4 regions of the Pseudomonas sp. FP453 genome follow, and region 1 is predicted to be linked to each of the others. Evidence: predicted binding sites of a transcription regulator. Region 1 holds the regulator's gene; each other region holds the start of a gene.
The links. The regulator sigma-54, encoded in region 1, starts transcription at its own class of promoters, with help from an activator protein. The targets are predictions, from matches to a motif close to ANTGGCATNNANNTTGCTNT.
Positions count from the first base shown of each region.

Region 2: the regulator sigma-54 is predicted to act here: its motif matches at 1,507-1,526, upstream of glnK (P-II family nitrogen regulator).
Region 3: the regulator sigma-54 is predicted to act here: its motif matches at 3,464-3,483, upstream of glnA (glutamate--ammonia ligase).
Region 4: the regulator sigma-54 is predicted to act here: its motif matches at 2,140-2,159, upstream of PSH87_RS20690 (CmpA/NrtA family ABC transporter substrate-binding protein).

Region 1 is NZ_CP117435.1:1,031,917-1,037,073, reverse strand. Features, by position in the region: gene PSH87_RS04625 (HAD family hydrolase) at 1-488, shown strand, start outside; gene lptC (LPS export ABC transporter periplasmic protein LptC) at 497-1,069, shown strand; gene lptA (lipopolysaccharide transport periplasmic protein LptA) at 1,056-1,589, shown strand; gene lptB (LPS export ABC transporter ATP-binding protein) at 1,589-2,314, shown strand; gene PSH87_RS04605 (RNA polymerase factor sigma-54) at 2,500-3,993, shown strand; gene hpf (ribosome hibernation-promoting factor, HPF/YfiA family) at 4,069-4,374, shown strand; gene ptsN (PTS IIA-like nitrogen regulatory protein PtsN) at 4,387-4,851, shown strand; gene rapZ (RNase adapter RapZ) at 4,854-5,157, shown strand, end outside.
Region 2 is NZ_CP117435.1:6,032,218-6,037,374, forward strand. Features, by position in the region: partial or broken gene PSH87_RS27620 (ammonium transporter) at 1-925, opposite strand, end outside; gene glnK (P-II family nitrogen regulator) at 960-1,298, opposite strand; gene PSH87_RS27630 (accessory factor UbiK family protein) at 1,721-1,984, shown strand; gene PSH87_RS27635 (YifB family Mg chelatase-like AAA ATPase) at 2,140-3,648, shown strand; gene PSH87_RS27640 (benzoate/H(+) symporter BenE family transporter) at 3,659-4,576, opposite strand; partial or broken gene PSH87_RS28955 (benzoate/H(+) symporter BenE family transporter) at 4,587-4,889, opposite strand; gene PSH87_RS27645 (PLP-dependent aminotransferase family protein) at 4,995-5,157, shown strand, end outside.
Region 3 is NZ_CP117435.1:390,640-395,796, forward strand. Features, by position in the region: gene glnL (nitrogen regulation protein NR(II)) at 1-821, opposite strand, end outside; gene PSH87_RS01735 (hypothetical protein) at 1,124-1,711, opposite strand; gene glnA (glutamate--ammonia ligase) at 1,957-3,363, opposite strand; gene thiI (tRNA uracil 4-sulfurtransferase ThiI) at 3,698-5,152, shown strand.
Region 4 is NZ_CP117435.1:4,570,752-4,575,908, reverse strand. Features, by position in the region: gene PSH87_RS20695 (ANTAR domain-containing response regulator) at 198-773, opposite strand; gene PSH87_RS20690 (CmpA/NrtA family ABC transporter substrate-binding protein) at 787-2,013, opposite strand; gene PSH87_RS20685 (secretin N-terminal domain-containing protein) at 2,313-3,194, shown strand; gene PSH87_RS20680 (FliM/FliN family flagellar motor switch protein) at 3,210-3,425, shown strand; gene PSH87_RS20675 (winged helix-turn-helix domain-containing protein) at 3,591-3,977, shown strand; gene PSH87_RS20670 (transglycosylase SLT domain-containing protein) at 3,970-4,431, shown strand; gene PSH87_RS20665 (quinone-dependent dihydroorotate dehydrogenase) at 4,517-5,157, shown strand, end outside.

The DNA of each region.
Region 1 (5,157 bases):
AATTGGCGATTTTCGACGTGGACGGCGTGCTGACTGACGGCCGCCTGTACTTCCTCGAAGATGGCAGCGAATTCAAGACCTTCAACACCCTCGACGGCCAAGGCATCAAGATGCTGATGGCGGCGGGCGTGCAAACGGCAATTATCAGCGGCCGGAAAACCCCGGTTGTGGAACGCCGCGCACAAAACCTGGGGATTCCTCACCTGTATCAGGGCCGCGAGGATAAACTGGTGGTCCTGGACGAGCTTCTTGGCCAACTCAACCTAAGCTATGAGCAGGTCGCCTACTTGGGCGACGACTTGCCTGACCTGCCGGTGATCCGTCGGGTCGGCCTGGGCATGGCCGTCGCCAATGCGGCGGCGTTTGTTCGCGAGCACGCCCACGGCATCACCACCGCCCGCGGCGGTGAAGGTGCCGCCCGCGAGTTCTGCGAGCTGATCCTGCGTGCCCAAGGCAGCCTTGAAGCGGCCCACGCCGCCTACCTATAGAGCGTTTTATGCTGAGCAAAAAGATTCGCAACTTCCTGTTATTCGGGGTCATCGCCGCGCTGTTCCTGGCGGTGGGCTACTGGAATATCAGCCCGGAGCGCTTTCTCGACCAGCCTGTCGCGCAGGTTGATCAAGGCGCTATCGACTATTACGCCACCAATGCGTACAGCATCCAGTACCTGCCGGACGGCAAGGTGCAGTACGAGATCACCTCGGACAAGGTCGAGCACGTGAAGACCAGCGAAGTGACCCTGCTGACCAACCCGGACATGAACATCTACCGCAGCACCGAGTTTCCGTGGCACGTCACCAGCAAGCGTGGCGAGGTCAACCCGGACGGCACCGAAGTGGAACTGATCGATTCGGTACGCGTTGCGCGCACCGATGATAAAAACCGTGACACCGTGATTACCAGCAGTCGCATGACCGTATTCCCGCAGAAGCAATATGCGCAGACCGAGCAAGACGTTAGAATCGACGGCGCTGGCGGGGTATCGACTGGCAAGGGAATGAAAGCGTATTTGAAAGAAAGCAGGATACACCTGCTATCGAACGTAAGAGGACAGTATGAGGCTCGTTAAAACTCTCCCTATTTTGCTCAGTCTGGGCGCAGCACTGGGAAGCGTGAGCGCCTGGGCTCTGCCGAACGATAGCCAGCAACCGATCCACATTTCGGCTGACGATGCGCAACTGGACGACAAGCAAGGCGTCGCCACCTACACCGGCGGCGTGATCATTACCCAGGGCTCGATGAAGATCACCGGCAATACGGTGACACTGACTCGCACCCAGTCCGGCGACATCGACGTGGTGACTTCGGTGGGCAACCTGGCCTACTTCGAACAGAAGCAGTCGCCTACCGACACCGGCCCGATGAAGGGCTACGGCAAGACCATCCAGTACCACGCCCAGCAGAACCGCATTGTCCTGATCGACCAGGCCAAGGTGCTCAGCCCGGACGGCAACTCCACGGAAGGCGAGAAAATCACCTACGACACCGTGAAGCAGATCGCCAACGCCGGCCGCGCCAATGGCTCCAAGGTGACCGCACCACGTCCGCGCATCGACATGGTTATCCAGCCGAAGAAGAAGGCCGAGTAATGGCAACCCTGAAAGCCCAGCATCTGGCCAAGGCCTACAAAAGCCGTCAGGTCGTGCGTGACGTCAGTCTGTCGATCGACAGCGGCCAGATCGTCGGCTTGCTCGGCCCCAACGGCGCCGGCAAGACGACCTGCTTCTATATGATCGTCGGCCTGGTCCAGGCGGATCAGGGTCGTGTACTGATCGACGACCTGGACGTGAGCCACCAGCCGATGCACGGTCGTGCACGGGCCGGTATCGGCTATCTCCCACAGGAGGCGTCGATCTTCCGCAAACTGTCGGTAGCCGACAACATCATGGCGATCCTCGAGACCCGCAAGGAACTCGACCGTGACGGCCGTCGCCAGGAGCTGGAAAGCCTGTTGCAGGAATTCCACATCAACCACATCCGCGACAACCTCGGCATGAGCTTGTCCGGTGGTGAGCGTCGTCGTGTGGAAATCGCCCGCGCCCTGGCCACCGCGCCGAAGTTCATCCTGCTGGACGAACCGTTTGCCGGCGTCGACCCGATTTCGGTCGGCGATATCAAGCAGATCATCCACCACCTCAAGGCGAAGGGCATCGGCGTACTGATCACCGACCACAACGTGCGTGAAACCCTCGATATCTGCGAAACCGCGTATATCGTCAACGATGGCCAACTGATCGCCGAAGGCGATTCAGCCACTATCCTGGCCAACGAACTGGTGAAGGAAGTGTACCTGGGTCACGAGTTCCGCCTGTAAACACCGTGGTGTCACGGCCGTTTGCCAAGGTGCGCGGAAATCAATAGGAACTTCCGGATTTTTATTGTTACCGCGCTCTAGGCAAAGCCCGCGATATCAGGCATATAATTTGCTTATGTTTGGCGCTCACGCGCCCTGTCGTGGATGGCGCATTGCGCCGGCGAATAAGGTGTTAAGCCCCTGCCATGAAACCATCGCTAGTCCTGAGAATGGGCCAGCAGCTGACGATGACACCGCAGCTGCAACAGGCCATCCGCCTGCTCCAATTGTCGACCCTGGACCTGCAACAGGAAATCCAGGAGGCCCTGGAGTCCAATCCGATGCTCGAACGCCAGGAAGAAGGCGACGACTTCGATAATGCAGACCCGCTGGCCGACAACATCGAGCAAAAACCCAACTCCGACGTGCAGGAACCCTCCTACCAGGAAACCGCCCCGACGGTGGACAACCTGGAAGAAGGCGAATGGAACGAACGCATTCCCAACGAGCTTCCCGTGGACACCGCCTGGGAAGACGTCTACCAGACCAGCGCCAGCAGCCTGCCCAGCAACGATGACGACGAGTGGGACTTCACCACCCGCACCTCCGCCGGCGAGAGCCTGCAGAGCCATCTGCTGTGGCAACTGAACCTGGCGCCGATGTCGGACACCGATCGCCTGATCGCCGTGACCCTGATCGATTGCATCAACAACCAGGGCTACCTGGACGAGACGCTGGAGGAGATCCTCGAAGCGTTCGACCCGGAGCTGGACATCGAACTGGACGAGATCGAAGCCGTCCTGCACCGCATCCAGCAGTTCGAGCCCGCCGGTATTGGCGCCCGCACCCTCAGCGAATGCCTGCTGCTGCAATTGCGCCAACTGCCCGCCAAGACCCTTTGGCTCGCTGAAGCCCAGCGCCTGGTCACTGACTACATCGACCTGCTGGGCAGCCGCGACTACAGCCAGTTGATGCGCCGCATGAAGCTCAAGGAAGACGACCTGCGCCAGGTCATCGAGCTGGTGCAGAGCCTCAACCCGCGTCCGGGCTCGCAGATCGAGTCCAGCGAAGCTGAGTACGTGGTCCCTGACGTGATCGTGCGCAAGGACAACGAGCGCTGGCTGGTGGAGCTGAACCAGGAATCGGTTCCACGCCTGCGGGTCAACCCGCAATACGCCGGCTTCGTGCGCCGCGCCGACACCAGCGCCGACAACACCTTCATGCGCAACCAGTTGCAGGAGGCCCGCTGGTTCATCAAGAGCCTGCAGAGCCGCAACGAAACCCTGATGAAAGTCGCCACCCAGATCGTCGAGCACCAGCGCGGCTTCCTGGAATATGGCGATGAAGCGATGAAACCGCTGGTGCTGCATGACATCGCCGAAGCGGTCGGCATGCACGAATCGACGATTTCCCGGGTGACCACGCAAAAATTCATGCATACCCCACGGGGTATTTATGAGCTGAAATACTTTTTCTCCAGCCACGTCAGCACCTCCGAAGGCGGCGAATGCTCGTCCACGGCGATTCGCGCGATCATCAAAAAACTGGTTGCCGCGGAAAATCAGAAAAAGCCATTGAGTGACAGTAAGATCGCTGGTTTACTGGAGGCACAAGGCATTCAGGTCGCCCGTCGAACCGTCGCCAAGTACCGCGAGTCCCTCGGGATCGCGCCTTCCAGCGAGCGTAAGCGTTTGATGTGACGGGCGGGCCACAGCGTTCCAGTGGTGGGTATTCCTGCCCACCGCTTTATGCACTGGCAACGAAGGAGAAGCTGTATGCAAGTCAACATCAGTGGACACCAACTGGAAGTGACCGAACCGCTGCGCGCCTATATCGGCGAAAAACTCAAAAGAATTGAGGGGCATTTCGACAAGATCACCAACGTGCAAGTCATCATGACTGTCGAAAAGCTGAAGCAGAAAATCGAAGCCACCTTGCGTATACCCGGCGGGGAAGTCGTCGCCAATGCCGAGCATTCAGATATGTATGCCGCCATTGACGACCTGACCGACAAGCTGGATCGCCAAATCAAAAAGCATAAGGAAAAGCAGCAGAGCCTTCTCCAGGGCACAGGCCGCTAACACTCCCCACCCATGATTCGACTTGAAACCATCCTGACCCCCGGCCGTTCCCTCGTGAACGCGCCGGGCGGCAGCAAAAAGAAAGCCCTCGAACAAATTGCCAACCTGATCAGCCGCGAAGTGCCTGACCTGGAGATGCAAGATGTGTACGAGGCTCTGATTGCCCGTGAAAAACTCGGTTCCACCGGTTTTGGCAACGGCATCGCCATTCCCCATTGCCGCCTCAAAAGCTGTGAGGCACCTGTCAGCGCCCTGTTGCACCTGGACGCCCCCATCGATTTCGACGCCATCGACGGCGCACCGGTTGACCTGCTGTTCGTTCTGCTGGTCCCGCAAGCCGCCACCGATGCACACCTGGAACTGCTCCGTCAGATCGCCAGCATGCTCGACCGCAAGGAAGTACGCGACAAACTGCGCAGTGCCAGCAGCAACGAGGCGCTGTACCAGGTTGTCCTGGATGAACAGAACGGGCAGTAATCATGCGTTTGATCATCGTCAGCGGCCGCTCCGGCTCGGGTAAAAGCACCGCCCTCAACGTGCTTGAGGACAACGGTTTCTACTGCATCGACAACCTGCCCGCCGGCTTGCTGCCGGAGCTGGCCGAACGTGCCCTGATCCATACCGAACTGGCGCAACCCCTGGTGGCCGTGTCGATCGATGCCCGCAACCTGCCCAGCCACCTTGAGCGGTTCCCGCAATTGCTTGAGGAAGTTCGCGCCAAGCACATACATTGCGATGTGTTGTACCTGGACGCCGACGAAGAGACGCTACTCAAGCGTTTTT
Region 2 (5,157 bases), 1.3 Mb from region 1:
CGACCACGCCCGAGGCAATGCCCAGTGCGCTTGGCTTACCGTGGGTGATCCACTCGGCGAACATCCAGCCCAGCGCCGCCGCAGCGGTAGCGATCTGGGTGACCAGCATCGCCATGCCGGCGGTGCCGTTGGCTGCAGCGGCGGGAACCGGCGTTGAAGCCGAACCAGCCGATCCACAGCATGGCCGCACCGATCAGGGTGTAACCGAGGTTGTGCGGTGCCATTGGGGTGGTCGGGAAGCCTTTGCGCTTGCCGAGCACGATGCACGCCACCAGGCCAGCCACACCGGCGTTGATGTGCACCACGGTGCCGCCGGCGAAGTCCAGCACACCCCAGTCCCACATCAGGCCGCCGTTGCCGCTCCAGACCATGTGCGCAATCGGCGCATAAACCAGGGTGAACCAGATAGCCATGAAGATCAGCATCGCGGAGAACTTCATGCGCTCGGCGAAGGCACCGACGATCAGGGCCGGGGTGATGATGGCGAAAGTCATCTGGAAGGTGATGAACACCGCTTCCGGGAACAGCGCCGCAGGCCCGGTGATGCTGGCCGGGGTCACGCCCGCCAGGAACGCCTTGCCCATGCCGCCGAAGAAGGAGTTGAAGTTGACCACACCCTGTTCCATACCGGTGGTATCGAACGCGATGCTGTAGCCGTAGACAAACCCACAGAATGCTGATAAGGCCAGTGATGGCGAAGCACTGCATCATCACCGACAGAATATTCTTGGAGCGGACCATGCCGCCGTAGAACAGCGCCAGGCCAGGGATGGTCATGAACAGCACCAAAGCGGTGGCCGTCAGCATCCAGGCGGTGTCGCCGGAATTGAGGACTGGAGCAGCCACTTCGTCTGCCGCCATGGCCAGGCTTGGCATTACGATGGACAACAGGGGCTCCGAGCCCTGCGAATTTACGCAGAGTCATATTGTTTTCTCCTGGGGCGTTGGGGTTTGGCGGCTTAGATTGCGTCGGTATCGGTTTCGCCGGTACGGATGCGAATAGCCTGTTCCAGATTGACCACGAAGATCTTGCCGTCACCGATCTTGCCGGTGTTGGCCGCCTTGGTTATCGCCTCGATAACCCGGTCAAGATCCTTGTCGTCAATGGCGACATCAATCTTCACCTTCGGCAGGAAATCGACCACGTATTCCGCGCCGCGATACAGCTCGGTGTGACCCTTCTGCCGACCGAAGCCTTTGACCTCAGTGACGGTAATGCCCTGCACGCCGATCTCGGACAACGACTCGCGTACATCGTCCAACTTGAACGGCTTGATGATGGCAGTGACTAGCTTCATGAAAACTCTCTCCCGAATTGGTGGACTTGCCCCAGGAAAACAAACCCGTCTCAAGTCTAAGCGCAGTGCCTGGCTTTGTAACGCGTCGTCGCGAAGGCAATTGCCTTTGTGACGCCAGCGATCCACTGGTGACGAAACCTGTACCCCTGATCCGTCGGCGCACTGCATTCGTCACAGCGACTGCATCAGTGCATGGGTCATGATCGTCTAAGCAGAAACCTTGCCAGCTCCGTAAAAATCACTGAAATCAGTCCTTTGCCCACGTTTGCCCAGCTATGGGGTGTTTTGGCGACGGCAATGCGCACAAAAACAGTGCGCCGCCGTACGGCACGTTGCGCGAAAATCGTGCGCTGGCGGCGGTAAAAAAGACTATAGACGCCGCGTGATACACTGCCGGCCAACAGTTTCTCGGAATATTTCCCATGCTCGCGCCCAAAGACCTCCTCGACGCCCTGAGCGGCCACGCCTCTCGCCTGTTCAGCGGCGACACCCCGCTGCCCCGCACTGAAATCGAAAGCCAGTTCAAGGCGCTGCTGCAAAGCGGCTTCAGCAAGCTCGACCTGGTGAGCCGGGAAGAGTTTGACAGCCAGATGGTCGTACTGGCCCGCACCCGTGCGCGGCTTGAGAGCCTGGAAGCGAAAGTCGCCGAACTGGAAGCGCGGTTGACGCCGCCACCTGCTGAATAAACACGGTCCATGTGGGAGCTGGCTTGCCTGCTCCCACATTTGCCCTGTGCTGCCTCGCGGATACGTTCTGTAAAACCTCCCCCGCCTCGCTCTTCCCCACCTCGTCTACCCTTGAAAAACCGCAGGAAGCGGCCTCTCCATTTCAAGGAACGATCATGTCCCTCGCCATCGTCCACAGCCGCGCCCAGGTCGGCGTTGAAGCCCCGGCGGTCACCGTCGAAGTGCATATGGCCAATGGTCTGCCATCACTTACCCTGGTGGGCCTGCCCGAAACCGCCGTCAAGGAAAGCAAGGACCGCGTACGCAGCGCCATCCTCAATAGCGCACTGCAATACCCATCCCGCCGCATCACTCTCAACCTCGCGCCCGCCGACCTGCCCAAGGACGGCGGGCGTTTTGATCTGGCGATAGCCCTGGGCATCCTGGCCGCCAGTGTGCAGGTGCCGGCGCTGATGCTCGATGAAGTGGAATGCCTGGGCGAACTGGCGCTGTCCGGCGAGGTGCGCGCGGTGAAGGGTGTATTGCCAGCGGCATTGGCGGCGCGCAAGGCCGGGCGCACCGTCATAGTGCCCAGGGCGAATGCCGAGGAAGCGTGCCTGGCGTCAGGCTTGAAGGTGATTGCGGTGGATCACCTGTTGCAGGTCGTTGCGTACCTGAACGGGCACCAACCGATTGAACCCTACAAGTCCGATGGCTTGTTGTACTTGAACAAGCCATACCCGGACTTGAGCGAAGTTCAGGGCCAATTGGCTGCCAAGCGCGCGCTGTTGATTGCGGCAGCGGGCGCCCACAACCTGCTGTTCAGCGGGCCGCCCGGCACCGGCAAGACCTTGCTCGCCAGCCGCCTGCCCGGCTTGTTGCCGCCACTGAGCGAGCAGGAAGCGTTGGAAGTGGCGGCGATTCAATCCGTGGTCAGCCTGGCACCCCTGAGCCATTGGCCGCACCGACCGTTTCGTCAGCCGCACCATTCCGCGTCAGGCCCGGCCTTGGTCGGCGGCGGATCAAAGCCGCAACCGGGGGAAATCACCCTGGCCCATCACGGCGTATTGTTTCTGGATGAGTTGCCAGAGTTTGATCGCAAGGTGCTGGAGGTTCTGCGCGAGCCCTTGGAATCGGGGCACATCGTCATTTCCCGCGCCCGCGACCGGGTGAGCTTCCCCGCGCGCTTTCAATTGGTGGCCGCGATGAACCCCTGCCCCTGTGGCTACATGGGCGAACCCAGCGGGCGCTGTCGCTGTACGCCGGAGCAGGTCCAACGCTATCGCAACAGACTCTCGGGGCCGTTGCTGGACCGCATCGACCTGCACCTGACCGTCGCCCGGGAGACCACCGCATTGACCCCGGCGGCGCAAACCGGCGACAACACGGCCACCGCGTCAGCGCTGGTGGCACAGGCCCGGGAGCGCCAGCAAAATCGCCAGGGCTGCGCCAATGCGTTCCTGGATTTGCCCGGGCTGCGCCAGCATTGCGCGCTGTCCAAGCCCGATGAAGCCTGGCTGGAAAGCGCGTGCGAGCGGCTGACCCTGTCCCTGCGTGCCGCGCACCGGCTGCTGAAAGTCGCGCGCACCCTGGCGGACCTGGAGCACACACAGACGATCGGTCGCCAACACATTGCCGAAGCCCTGCAATACCGACCAGCAGCGTGCAGCCCGGCTGATCACTGATAGGCAAGCCTTATTGCGTGGCGCCCTTGATCGAATCGTCTGCTGCCGTCCTTCTCCTTGGCAGGCGGCCATTGAGCAGCGCATACGCCGCCAGCCCGATCAACAGCCCCCAAAACGCCCCGCCTATGCCCAACAGGGTGATATTGGCGGCGCACGCCAGAAAGGTAATCAGCGATGCTTCACGGGATTTGGCGTCCGCCATGGCGCTGGCCAGGCTGGCGCCGATGGTACCGAGCAACGCCAACCCTGCCAGTGTCGAAATGAAGGTGGCCGGGAAGGCCATGAACACCGCGGCCAGCGTTACCCCGAAGACACCGACGAGAATGTAGAACACACCTGCGGCAACCCCCGCGATCCAACGTTTGGACGCGTCCTGCGAGGCTTCCTTGCCGGTACAGATGGCGGCAGTGATGGCCGCCACGTTGAACGCGTGGGAGCCAAAGGGCGCCATTAACAGCGAGCCCAACCCCGTTACCGTGAGGATCGGGTTGGCGCTGATCCTGAAACCGTCGTTGCGCAGCACCAGCATGCCCGGCATGTACTGCCCCGTCAGCGTGATCAGAAACAGCGGCAGTGCCACGCTGAGCAGCGCGTTGAGCGAAAACTCAGGCGGGGTGAACACCGGCGCCGCCAATTGCAGGGATAGCCCCGAAAGATCCACACGTTCCTGCGTCAACAGAAACGCCAGCCCCAGCACCAGAATGCCCACGACGGCATAACGTGCGGTGAACCGCTTGAGCAGGATGTAAGCGGCGATCAGCAACCCGACCAACAGCGGGTCGAGGCTCATGCCCGCAAACGCGCCCACACCGAACGGCAGCAGGATACCGGCGAGCAGCGCGGCGGCGATGCCTGGCGGAATCAAGCGGATGAACTTTTCGAAACAGCCCGACAACCCCAGCAACACAAAGGCAGCAGCTGACAGCATGTACGCACCGACCGCCTCGGCGTAGGGCGTCGTGGCCAGCGCAACCACCCAGAAACGCCGCCGCAGGCGTCGACCACGCGGTAATGATCGGCTGGCGGTTTGCCCAACTCAGATACAGCCCGGTGACGCCAACACCAATCGACACCGACCACACCCACGACGCCGTCAGCTCAGGACTGAGCCCCGCAACCCTGGCCGCCTGGAACACCAGGATGAAGGTGCCGCCATAATTGACGATCACCGAAATGAGGCCGGCAATCACCGGGTGGAAAAGGTCGCGCCAATGCAGCGGCGACGATAGCGGAGAAGACATGGGGCTTTGCTCCTTGCGGTGGATAGGTGATAGCAGCAAGCGTTAAAGTCTACGGACAGACTGGCCTGCCACTACCGGCCAATTCATCAGGGATGAGCAGACCGCATGGCAAAAACATTCGAGCTGGAAACGCTGCAGATACGGCTCAATGACGCTGAATTCCACCTGCTGGACCTGCATCTGCGCATCCAGCGCGCATTGCGGGCGCTGATCCTCGACGGCGCACTCGCGCCCGGCCTGAAGCTGCCGGCAACGCGGGTGCTGGCCA
Region 3 (5,157 bases), 640 kb from region 1:
AGGGCGCGGGTGCGCAGGCTGATGCGGCCCAGGCGCAGCTCGTTCTGGCTGCTGATGGCCTGCATGGCGTTGCGCACGATATTGAGCACCGCCTGGATCATCTGTTCGCGGTCGATCAACACGTCGGGAATGCTTGGGTCGTAGTCGCGCACCAAAGTGATGCAGCCCTGGCTTTCGGCCTCGACCAGTTGGCAGACGCGCTCCAGCACTTCGTGCACGTTGGTCATCGCCAGGGACGGCAGCTTGTTGGAGCCGAGCATGCGGTCCACCAGGTTACGCAGGCGGTCGGCTTCCTCGATGATGACGTTGGTGTAGTCCTTGAGGTTCTCGTCGGGCAGCTCACGGGCCAGCAGCTGCGCCGCGCCGCGAATGCCGCCGAGCGGGTTCTTGATCTCATGGGCCAGGCCGCGCACCAGCATCTTGCTGGTCTCCTGCTTGGACAGCTGCGCTTCTTCCTTGGTGATGCGCAGCAGGCGGTCGCGGGGGTGCACTTCGAGCAACAGCAGGGTCGTGCCGTTGCTGAGGATCGGGGTCACGGCGTAATCGACGGTCAGCGTCTGGCCGGTGAGGGCGGTGAGCATCGCTTCGCGCTTGGTAAACGGGTGTGCCTGCTCCACCGCCTGGCGCAACGAGCTCAAGGCCTCGGCCGACTCGGTGAACAGTTCGCTGATGAACTGCCCATGGCTGCGCTGGCCGCTGATGGCCAGGAGCATCTCCGCCGCCGGGTTCATGTACTCAAGGCGCAGGTCGTCATTGAGCAGGATGGTCGCGGTGGTCAGGTTGTCGAGTAGCAAACGGTGCAGTGCATCGCTGATGGTCATCAGGACCTCTTTTGGAGCAAGGCGCGGGCTTGAGGCACGCGCTGATACAAGGAAAATGCAAAAACCAAACCAAGGCTCCGAAAAGAAGCGTAAATGCCCTGGAATGGGGGTTTAGGGCGCGAATCTGTGGCGGTCTGCCGGCTTGCCCGGGAAGTTTCGAACCAAAATGGGCTGATGGGTGGGAAGGGGGCAGTCTTGCGCACCAATATAGTGCGTATTTGGCGGGTCTGTTCAGGAATGCTGAAAAAGGCTTTGTTGGCAGAGGGTACGGCGGTAGATCACGCAACGGTGGCGTTCTGGATTCAGGAAGGCTTTTTCGGCGGGGTCTTTCTGTTGTTCAGGCAAGGGGTGATGACTTCGCGCAGGCCACCATTGTCGTGCGGCAATAAAAACACCGCAGTCAACGGTGTGCCTCCGCGGACGGCTGAAGGCAGTTTTATCTTGATGGGGTGGCCGGCCATATCAGCGCTGATCCACTCGCGTAACTCGCGGCGATTGGCAGGCATGGTGAATTTGAACAGTGCACCCTGCGGTTGCGGGTGTTCTGCGCTGTAGTAGCCGTTTACGGGATAGGTGTGGGCGGGAAGCGCACCTGTCGTGAGGCTGAGGGGGTCTGTTGGCCGGGTTCTTTTACCTTCATAAATGCTGGGATTGAAGCGCAGTTCATCGGTGTGGGTGTACAGCGAGATGACCGGGCGCAAAGGTGAGCGATAGCAGGCGACTTGCAGGATCGCAATGCTGGTCTCGTCAGCGTGAGCGGCCATGCCGTCGATGTGCACGCTGGTAATCTTGCTGCGCGGCTCGGGCGCTTGCACGATCCAGGTGGCGGGCACGAAGTTGTTGATTGGGGAGGACGTGCGTTCTTGTGCGCAGGCCAGCGGGCTGAGCATGAGCATCAGTGAGCATAGGCGTTTGCAGGTGGGATTCATTGCTAAGTACGCAGGAGGGTGGCGGCTGGTCGTTGCATCCTGGCGAATCGGCTGTCTGGGGTATGTCGGATATTTCTGCAAATTTATGAAATGACCGGAAATGGCCTGCACTGAACTGGGGCGTGATCGGACAAGGCAAACAGGCAAAAAAAAGACCTCCCGAAGGAGGTCTTTTTTGTCACGCCACGTTAAGCAGCGCTACCGGATCAGCAGCTGTAGTACAGCTCGTATTCCAGTGGGTGTACGAAGGTGCGGACCTTGATTTCTTCTTCGCTTTTCAGGGCGATGTAGGCATCGATAAAGTCGTCGCTGAACACGCCGCCTTTGGTCAGGAACGCACGGCCCTTGTCCAGCTCTTCCAGGGCTTCTTTCAGGCTGCCGCACACTTGTGGGATCTCTTTGGCCTCTTCAGGCGGCAGGTCGTACAAGTTTTTGTCGGCGGCGTCGCCTGGGTGGATCTTGTTCTGGATGCCGTCCAGGCCAGCCATCAGCAGGGCGGCGAACGCCAGGTACGGGTTGGCAGCCGGGTCCGGGAAACGTGCTTCGATACGACGGCCACGTGGGCTGTTGACGTAAGGAATACGGATCGAGGCGGAACGGTTACGGGCCGAGTAGGCCAGCATGACCGGTGCTTCGAAACCTGGTACCAGACGCTTGTAGGAGTTGGTCGCCGGGTTGGTGAAGCCGTTCAGGGCCTTACCGTGCTTGATGATACCGCCGATGAAGAACAGGGCAGTTTCCGACAGGCCGGCATAGCCTTCGCCGGCGAAGGTGTTCTTGCCATCTTTGGCGATGGACATGTGCACGTGCATGCCCGAACCGTTATCACCGTACAGAGGCTTAGGCATGAAGGTCGCGGTGCGGCCGTAGGCGTCAGCTACGTTGTGGACAACGTATTTCAGGGTTTGAACTTCGTCGGCCTTCTTCACCAGGGTGTTGAACTTGACGCCGATTTCGTTCTGGCCAGCAGTTGCCACTTCGTGGTGGTGAACTTCAACGACCTGGCCCATTTCTTCCAGCGCGTTGCACATGGAGGTACGGATTTCGTGGTCGTGGTCGAACGGAGGTACTGGGAAGTAGCCGCCTTTGACGCCTGGACGGTGGCCTTTGTTGCCGCCTTCGATGTCTTGGTCGGACATCCACGAGCCTTGCTCGGAGAAAATCTTGAACATCGAACCGGAGATGTCGGACTTGAACTTCACTTCGTCGAAGATGAAGAACTCAGGCTCTGGACCGCAGAAAACGGTGTCACCGATACCGGTGGTCTTCAGGTATTCCTCGGCACGGTGGGCGATGGCGCGCGGGTCGCGATCGTAGCCTTGCATGGTCGAAGGTTCGATGATGTCGCAGACCAGGATCAGGGTCGGCTCTTCGGTGAACGGGTCCAGTACGGCGGAGTCGTCGTCCGGCAGCAGGATCATGTCGGAGGCTTCGATGCCTTTCCAGCCAGCGATGGAGGAACCGTCGAACATCTTGCCGACTTCGAAGAAGTCGTCTTCCAGCGCGTCACGAGCCGGCATGGTCACGTGGTGCTGCGTGCCTTTGGTGTCCGTGAAGCGCAGATCAATCCATTTAACGTCATGATCTTTGATGAGTTGAACCGACTTCGACATAGTGTCCTCCGGGTGGCTTCGGGCTGGGGTAGTGGAGTTAGCCCTTAGAATGTGGGTGATGCCGGCGCGGATAGTCCGCCATGGCAACCTGCCTCACAAGAGAGCAAATTGCATGCCAGTGCGCCAACATGGGTTTTTTGGTCCAAAAACGCCCCTATAAAGGTGCAATGCGACAAAAGCTCGAAAATGGCGCACCGCAATGTGGCGCTTCCGCCTGAAAGCGCACTGCTTTAGTGCGCGCACAGTCCAATGCATATTAACTGGTTAAACCTTGAGCGATTTCCGCTATAATCCGCGCCCCCCTTTTTCAGCAGGCCCGGCGCGCGCTGTTTCCATGAAATTAATCGTTAAAGTCTTCCCCGAGATCACCATCAAAAGCCGACCGGTACGGACGCGTTTCATCCGTCAGTTGGCCAAGAACATCCGTGCCGTGCTCCGTGACCTGGACCCGGCTGTGGTGGTGAACGGCGTGTGGGACAACCTCGAGCTGGAAACCCGCCTCACCGACGCCAAAGCCTTGAAGGACATGACCGAACGCCTGAGCTGCATGCCGGGCATCGCGCATTTCCTGCAGGTGGATGAGTACCCGCTGGGCGACTTCGACGACATCACCGAGAAGTGCAAACAGCACTTCGGCAGCGAGATCGAAGGCAAGATCTTTTCGGTGCGTTGCAAGCGCGCCGGCAAGCACGCCTTCAGCTCCATGGACGTCGAAAAATACGTCGGCAGCAAGCTGCGTCGCGAGTGCGGCGCTGCCGGAATTTCCCTGAAAGCGCCGCAAATTGAAGTGCGCATGGAAATTCGCGACCAACGGTTGTTTGTCATCCACAGCCAGCACAACAGCATCGGCGGCTACCCGCTGGGCGCCCTGGAACAGACCCTGGTCTTGATGTCCGGCGGTTTCGATTCCACGGTGGCGGCCTACCAGATCATGCGCCGTGGCCTGATGAGCCACTTCTGCTTCTTCAATCTGGGCGGGCGTGCACACGAATTGGGCGTGATGGAAGTCGCGCACTTTATCTGGAAGAAGTACGGCAGCTCCCAACGCGTGCTATTTGTAAGCGTACCGTTTGAGGAAGTGCTGGGAGAAATTCTCGGTAAAGTCGATAACAGTCATATGGGCGTGGTATTGAAGCGTATGATGTTGCGCGCTGCGTCGCGGATCGCCGATCAGTTGCAGATCGACGCTCTGGTGACCGGTGAAGCCATCTCCCAGGTCTCCAGCCAAACGCTGCCGAACCTGTCGCTGATCGATTGCGTCACCGAGAAGCTGGTCTTGCGCCCGCTGATCGCCAGTCACAAGCAGGACATCATCGACCTGGCCGAAGAAATCGGCACGGCGGATTTTGCCAAGCACATGCCTGAATATTGCGGGGTCATCTCGGTGAACCCCAAGACCCACGCCAAGCGCAACCGCGTGGAGTACGAAGAACAACAGTTCGACATGGCCGTTCTGGAGCGTGCGCTCGAGAATGCCAAGCTGGTGCCGATCGATCGCGTGATCGACGAATTGGGCCAGGACATCAAGATCGAAGAAGTCAGCGAAGCCCTGGCCGGCCAGATCGTCATCGACATCCGTCACCCGGATGCCGCTGAAGATGAGCCGCTGGAAATCGCTGGCATCGACGTACAAACGCTGCCGTTTTATGCATTGAACGCGCGTTTCAAGGAACTGGATAACAGCCGTCAGTACCTGCTGTATTGCGACAAAGGCGTGATGAGTCGCCTGCATGCCCACCATTTGCTCAGTGAGGGGCATGCCAATGTGCGCGTTTATCGACCGAGCTAAGAGCC
Region 4 (5,157 bases), 2.7 Mb from region 1:
GTTGGGAGTCTTATAAGAAGGCCTGGTGATGGAGCTGCCGGCGAAGGCCGCCCCACCGGCCCCAAACGCTGGGGCCAAAACGCAAAAACGCCGCCACCGGGTTCGCGAGGGGCAAACCGGATGTGCGACGTCTTTGTCGTGGAGGGGCAACCGCCGTTGGTTACCTATAGGGATCCTTTAGCAAGAGCTGAGCCAGATCAGCCGAGCAACTCGCTCATGGCGATAATCTGCTCCGCCACCTGGATCAGTTTCTGCTGGCGGCTCATGGCCTGGCGGCGCATCAGGGTGTAGGCCTCTTCCTCGTTGCAGGCCTTCATTTTCATCAGCATGCCCTTGGCCAGTTCGATGCGCTTGCGCTCGGCCAACTGTTGGTCACGGGCCTGCAACTGGGCGCGCAGGGCCTGGTCGCTCTCGAAGCGCGCCATGGCCACGTCGAGGATCGGTTGCAGGCGCTGGGCCTGGATGCCTTCGACGATATAGGCGCTGACGCCGGACTTGATCGCCTGGCGCATCACATTCGGGTCGTGCTCGTCGGTAAACATCACGATGGGCCGGGGCTGGTCGCGGCTGACCAGCACCACTTGCTCCATCACGTCGCGCCCGGGTGACTCGGTATCGATCAGGATCACGTCCGGGCGCACCGTTTCGACGCGCCCGGGCAGGTCGATGGTCAGGCCGGACTCATCGATCACCTCGAACCCGGCCTCGATCAGCGCAGCCTTGAGCCGCCCGACTTTGCGCGGGGTGTCATTGATCAACAGGATTCGCAGCATATCGGTCTTCCTGTCAGCGCTGGGCCTGGCGGCCGGTAGGATCAGTCATGGCGTGCAGACGGAAACTGCGCGCATAGGCGGCGGGGTTGGAACCGTCCCAGAGCTTGCCGTCGATCAATTGGCTGCTGCGCATGTCCTGGGCGATGGGGGTGACGCCAACGGCGCTGGCGGCTTCGCGATACAGCGTCAATTGCTGCACCTGGCGGGCAACTCCGAGGTAGTCCGGGTCTTCGCGCAACAGGCCCCAGCGGCGGAATTGGGTCATGAACCACATGCCGTCCGAGAGATACGGCAGGTTCACCGCGCCATCGGCAAAAAAACGCAGGGCATGGGGGTCTTGCCATTGGTGGCCGAGGCCGTCGTCATAGGTGCCGAGCAGGCGGGGTTCGATGCAGTCGAGCGGCGCGTCGAGGTAGTCGCGGGCGCTGAGCAGTTGGGCGGTGGAGCGGCGGTTTTCCTGGCTCTGTTCGATGAAGCGGCTGGCTTCGAGGATGGCCATTACCAACACGCGGGCGGTGTTGGGGTATTGCTCGACAAACGCCTGGGTACAGCCGAGGACTTTCTCCGGGTGGTCTGGCCAGATCGCCTGGGTGGTTGCCAAGGTAAAGCCCTGGTTTTGTTGCACCGCGCTGGCGCTCCAGGGTTCGCCGACACAAAAACCATCGATACGCCCGGCTTGCAGGTGCGCGACCATTTGCGGCGGCGGCACCACCACGCTGTTGACGTCCTGCAGCGGGTGGATGCCTTGGCTCGCCAGCCAGTAATACAGCCACATGGCGTGGGTGCCGGTGGGAAACGTCTGGGCGAAGGTCAGTTTTGTGCGGCTTTGGTGCACATGGCGATCCAGTGCCTCAGGAGTGACCACGCCTTGCTGTTGCAGGCGGTGAGACAGGTTGATGCTCTGGCCGTTCTGGTTCAGCCCCATCAGCACCGCCATGTCGGTGGGCGCTACACCGCCGATGCCCAGGTGCACGGCATAGATCAGGCCGTACAGGCTGTGGGCGGCGTCCAGTTCGCCGCTGACCAGTTTGTCGCGCAGGGTGGCCCATGACGCCTGGCGCTTGAGGTTGAGTGTCAGGCCATAGGGTTGGGCGAAGCCCTGGGTGGCGGCAACCACCAGCGAGGCGCAATCACTCAGGGCCATGAAGCCCAGGTCGAGGCTGCTCTTCTCCGGCGCGTCACTGCCGTTGACCCAGGCCAGTGGGTCTCTTTTCAGGTGGTTATCTGCCGGTTCGTTCATCAACACCTGCCTTTTCTCTGAAAAAAAAGCGTCGTTCCCTCGGATGGCGCTAGAGGCCATTGCAGGGTAACGACGCCTTTGTCCGTAGGCCCGTGCCTTCGTTGGCACGCGCTCTGATGAGTGTATGTAGCAATGCACATGCCATGGGCAGGGGGGAGGTGTGCCGTCAGTTTTCCGTCAAGATTGAAAACTGGCTGGCTCTCAGTATGGCCGCTTTGTCACGCCAGGCTGCCGAGATAACCAAGGTGAAGAGTGCTTTCCCTGCAAGGATGACCCGCCACCGGCTGTGCAGCTGGTTGTTGTGCGCTGCGTTAGCGCTGGGCACCTGCGCAGCCAGGGGCGAGCCCTACCGGGCGCAGGAGGAGAACCTGCAGCGTTTTTTTACCGCGCTCTCGGTGCCACTGGGCTTGTCGGTTGTGCTCAGCCGCAAAGTCGCTCGCCTGCACGTCAGTGGGTTGTTTGATTTTGATGCGCCGCAACAGGTCCTGGAGCTACTGGCCATGCAGGAGGGCCTGATCTGGCATCGCGATGGGAAAGTCCTGTACCTCTACGAAGCCGATGAGGTGAGGAGCTCGGTGGTGGCGTTGCGGCACATTTCCGTCGACAGGCTGCGGGGCCTGATGCGTCGTACGGGGCTGGATGAGTCCAGCTATCCCTTGCATAAAAGCGCGGAACGCATGTTCTCCGTCACGGGGCCGCCAAGCTATGTCGATCAGGTGCTGCGCATGGCGCAATTGATGGATCGGCCACCTGCCCAGCCGCGCGTGGAGTTGCCCGCCGTTGGCGTGGTGCAGGTGTTCAATGTCAACGTCGCTGATCGTCAATTTGGAGTGGGTGCGGACACGGTCAGCGTGCCGGGGATGGCTTCGATGATCGAAGCCCGGTTGTCCAGCGAGCACAAGACGCAACTGGCTGACGGCAGCCTTACGTTCATTGCCTATCCAGACACCAACAGCCTGCTGATCCAGGGCAAGCCCGACCAGGTGAGCCTTATCAAGCAGTGGGTCGCGGAGCTGGATGTGCTCACCCGGCCGGATGAGGTCTCGTTGTGGCAGGTCGGTGCCGACCACAACGAACTCAAGACCCAGACGACCCCTCCCGGGCCATCACCCTTGACGGCGGAGCAGCATGAGCGTGTGCATCGCGCGTTCATGCAACGGGGTCGCGAAATTTCTCCATGAATAGGGCGCTTGTCCATGCACCTGGAAATACTCCTGCAAGAGCAACTGATCAGTCGCAAGCGTCTGGCGGCGTTTGCAGTGGGCAAGGTGTTGCCGCTGACACCTGAAGTCATTCGCTGTGTGGAGGTGCGGGTCAATGGTCAGTTGATGGCTTTGGGAGAGTTGGTGCAATTGGAGGATCGATTGGGTGTTGAGTTGCATGAGGTTTACCAGGATTGGGTCGCTCGGTAAGGCTGGATAAAGAATCGTCCTACTGAGCACCTGCGAAAAGCGCTGGATGAATGGGTTTTTCCCTAGGGCGAGGTGTAGGACTGCTTCTTATAGTCGTGATGTTGGCGGGTGAGCCAGTACAGGGAATAAGGATTTCAATGTCAGTAGTTGGATGCAGAGGTGCGTATGGCGGTCGTGATTGACGGGTCAGCGACGTCTCTTGTTTTTGCCCGTTGGACCTTGCATGGCGATGGTCGGTTGACGGGGGGAGGGACAGACGTTCAGTTGCCACCCAAGGAGGGTTTGGTGCTGCGGTTGCTGCTGGGGTCTGGTGGCACGTTGATGACCAAGGACCGCTTGCTGGAACTCGCATGGCCCAGAGGCGAGGTGGCCGAGGAGTCGCTGACACGATGCATTTACTCGTTACGCAAGCACTTGAAAGCCGACAAGGGCTTTATCAAGACGATCTATGGCAGAGGGTATCGGTTTACTTGTCCGGTGCAGGCGGGAAGTGCTGATGCGAAGCAGGTGGCGCATGTGTGTGCGGTGTGTGGTCAGGTCAACAATGTTTGAAACCTGGGGGAAAAGCCTGTTGTTGAGCCTGTTGATGGGCAGCAGCCCGGCGCTGGCATACTGCTGGGATGAAGTGGCCAGCCGTTATGACCTTGAGCCGGAGTTGCTGCAGGCCATCGCTGCTGTCGAGTCGGGTTACCGCGCGCAGACCATCAACAATGCCAACAGCAATGGCACGCGGGATATCGGCTTGATGCAGATCAACAGCATTCATCTGCCCCGCCTGCTGAAGCTGGGCATTACGGAAGAACGGTTGTTGAGCGAGCCGTGTCTCTCGGTGGAGGTGGCAGCGTCGATTCTTACCGAGTTCATCCAGCGCTTTGGTTACAACTGGACGGCTGTCGGCTCCTATAACGTCGGTGGCGGGGCAGGCCCCAAACGTGATGCCTTGCGCCTGCAATACGCGCAGAAGATCTGGGCACGCTACGAAGAGCTGGTTGCCAATCGCCCATGATGATTGGCGGCACGCCTCGCATGCAGCCCGCCACCCCGGCTATAATCGTCGCCACCTTTCGCCGCCATCCGAGTCTAGCCCGCCCATGTATACCCTGGCCCGCCAGCTGTTGTTCAAACTTTCCCCGGAAACCTCCCACGATCTGTCCCTGGACCTGATCGGTGCAGGTGGCCGCCTGGGGCTCAATGGCCTGGTATGCAAGGCACCGGCAAAGATGCCGGTATCGGTGATGGGGCTCGACTTCCCCAACCCGGTCGGGCTGGCGGCTGGCCTGGACAAGAACGGTGCGGCCATCGATGGCTTTGCGCAGCTGGGTTTCGGTTTTGTCGAGATCGGCACCGTGACCCCGCGTCCACAGCCGGGCAACCCCAAGCCGCGTATCTTCCGCCTGCCGGAAGCTGAAGCGATCATCAACCGCATGGGCTTCAACAACCTGGGCGTGGATCACTTGCTGTCGCGGGTTCAGGCGGCGAAGTACAAGGGTATCCTCGGCATCAACATCGGCAAGAACTTCGACACGCCGGTGGAGCGTGCGGTGGATGACTACCTGATCTGCCTGGACAAGGTCTACGCCCACGCCAGTTACGTCACCGTCAACGTCAGCTCGCCCAACACCCCGGGCCTGCGCAGCCTGCAGTTCGGTGACTCCCTCAAACAATTGCTCGAAGCCTTGCGCCAGCGCCAGGAAGACCTGGCCGTGCGCCATGGCAAGCGTGTGCCGTTGGC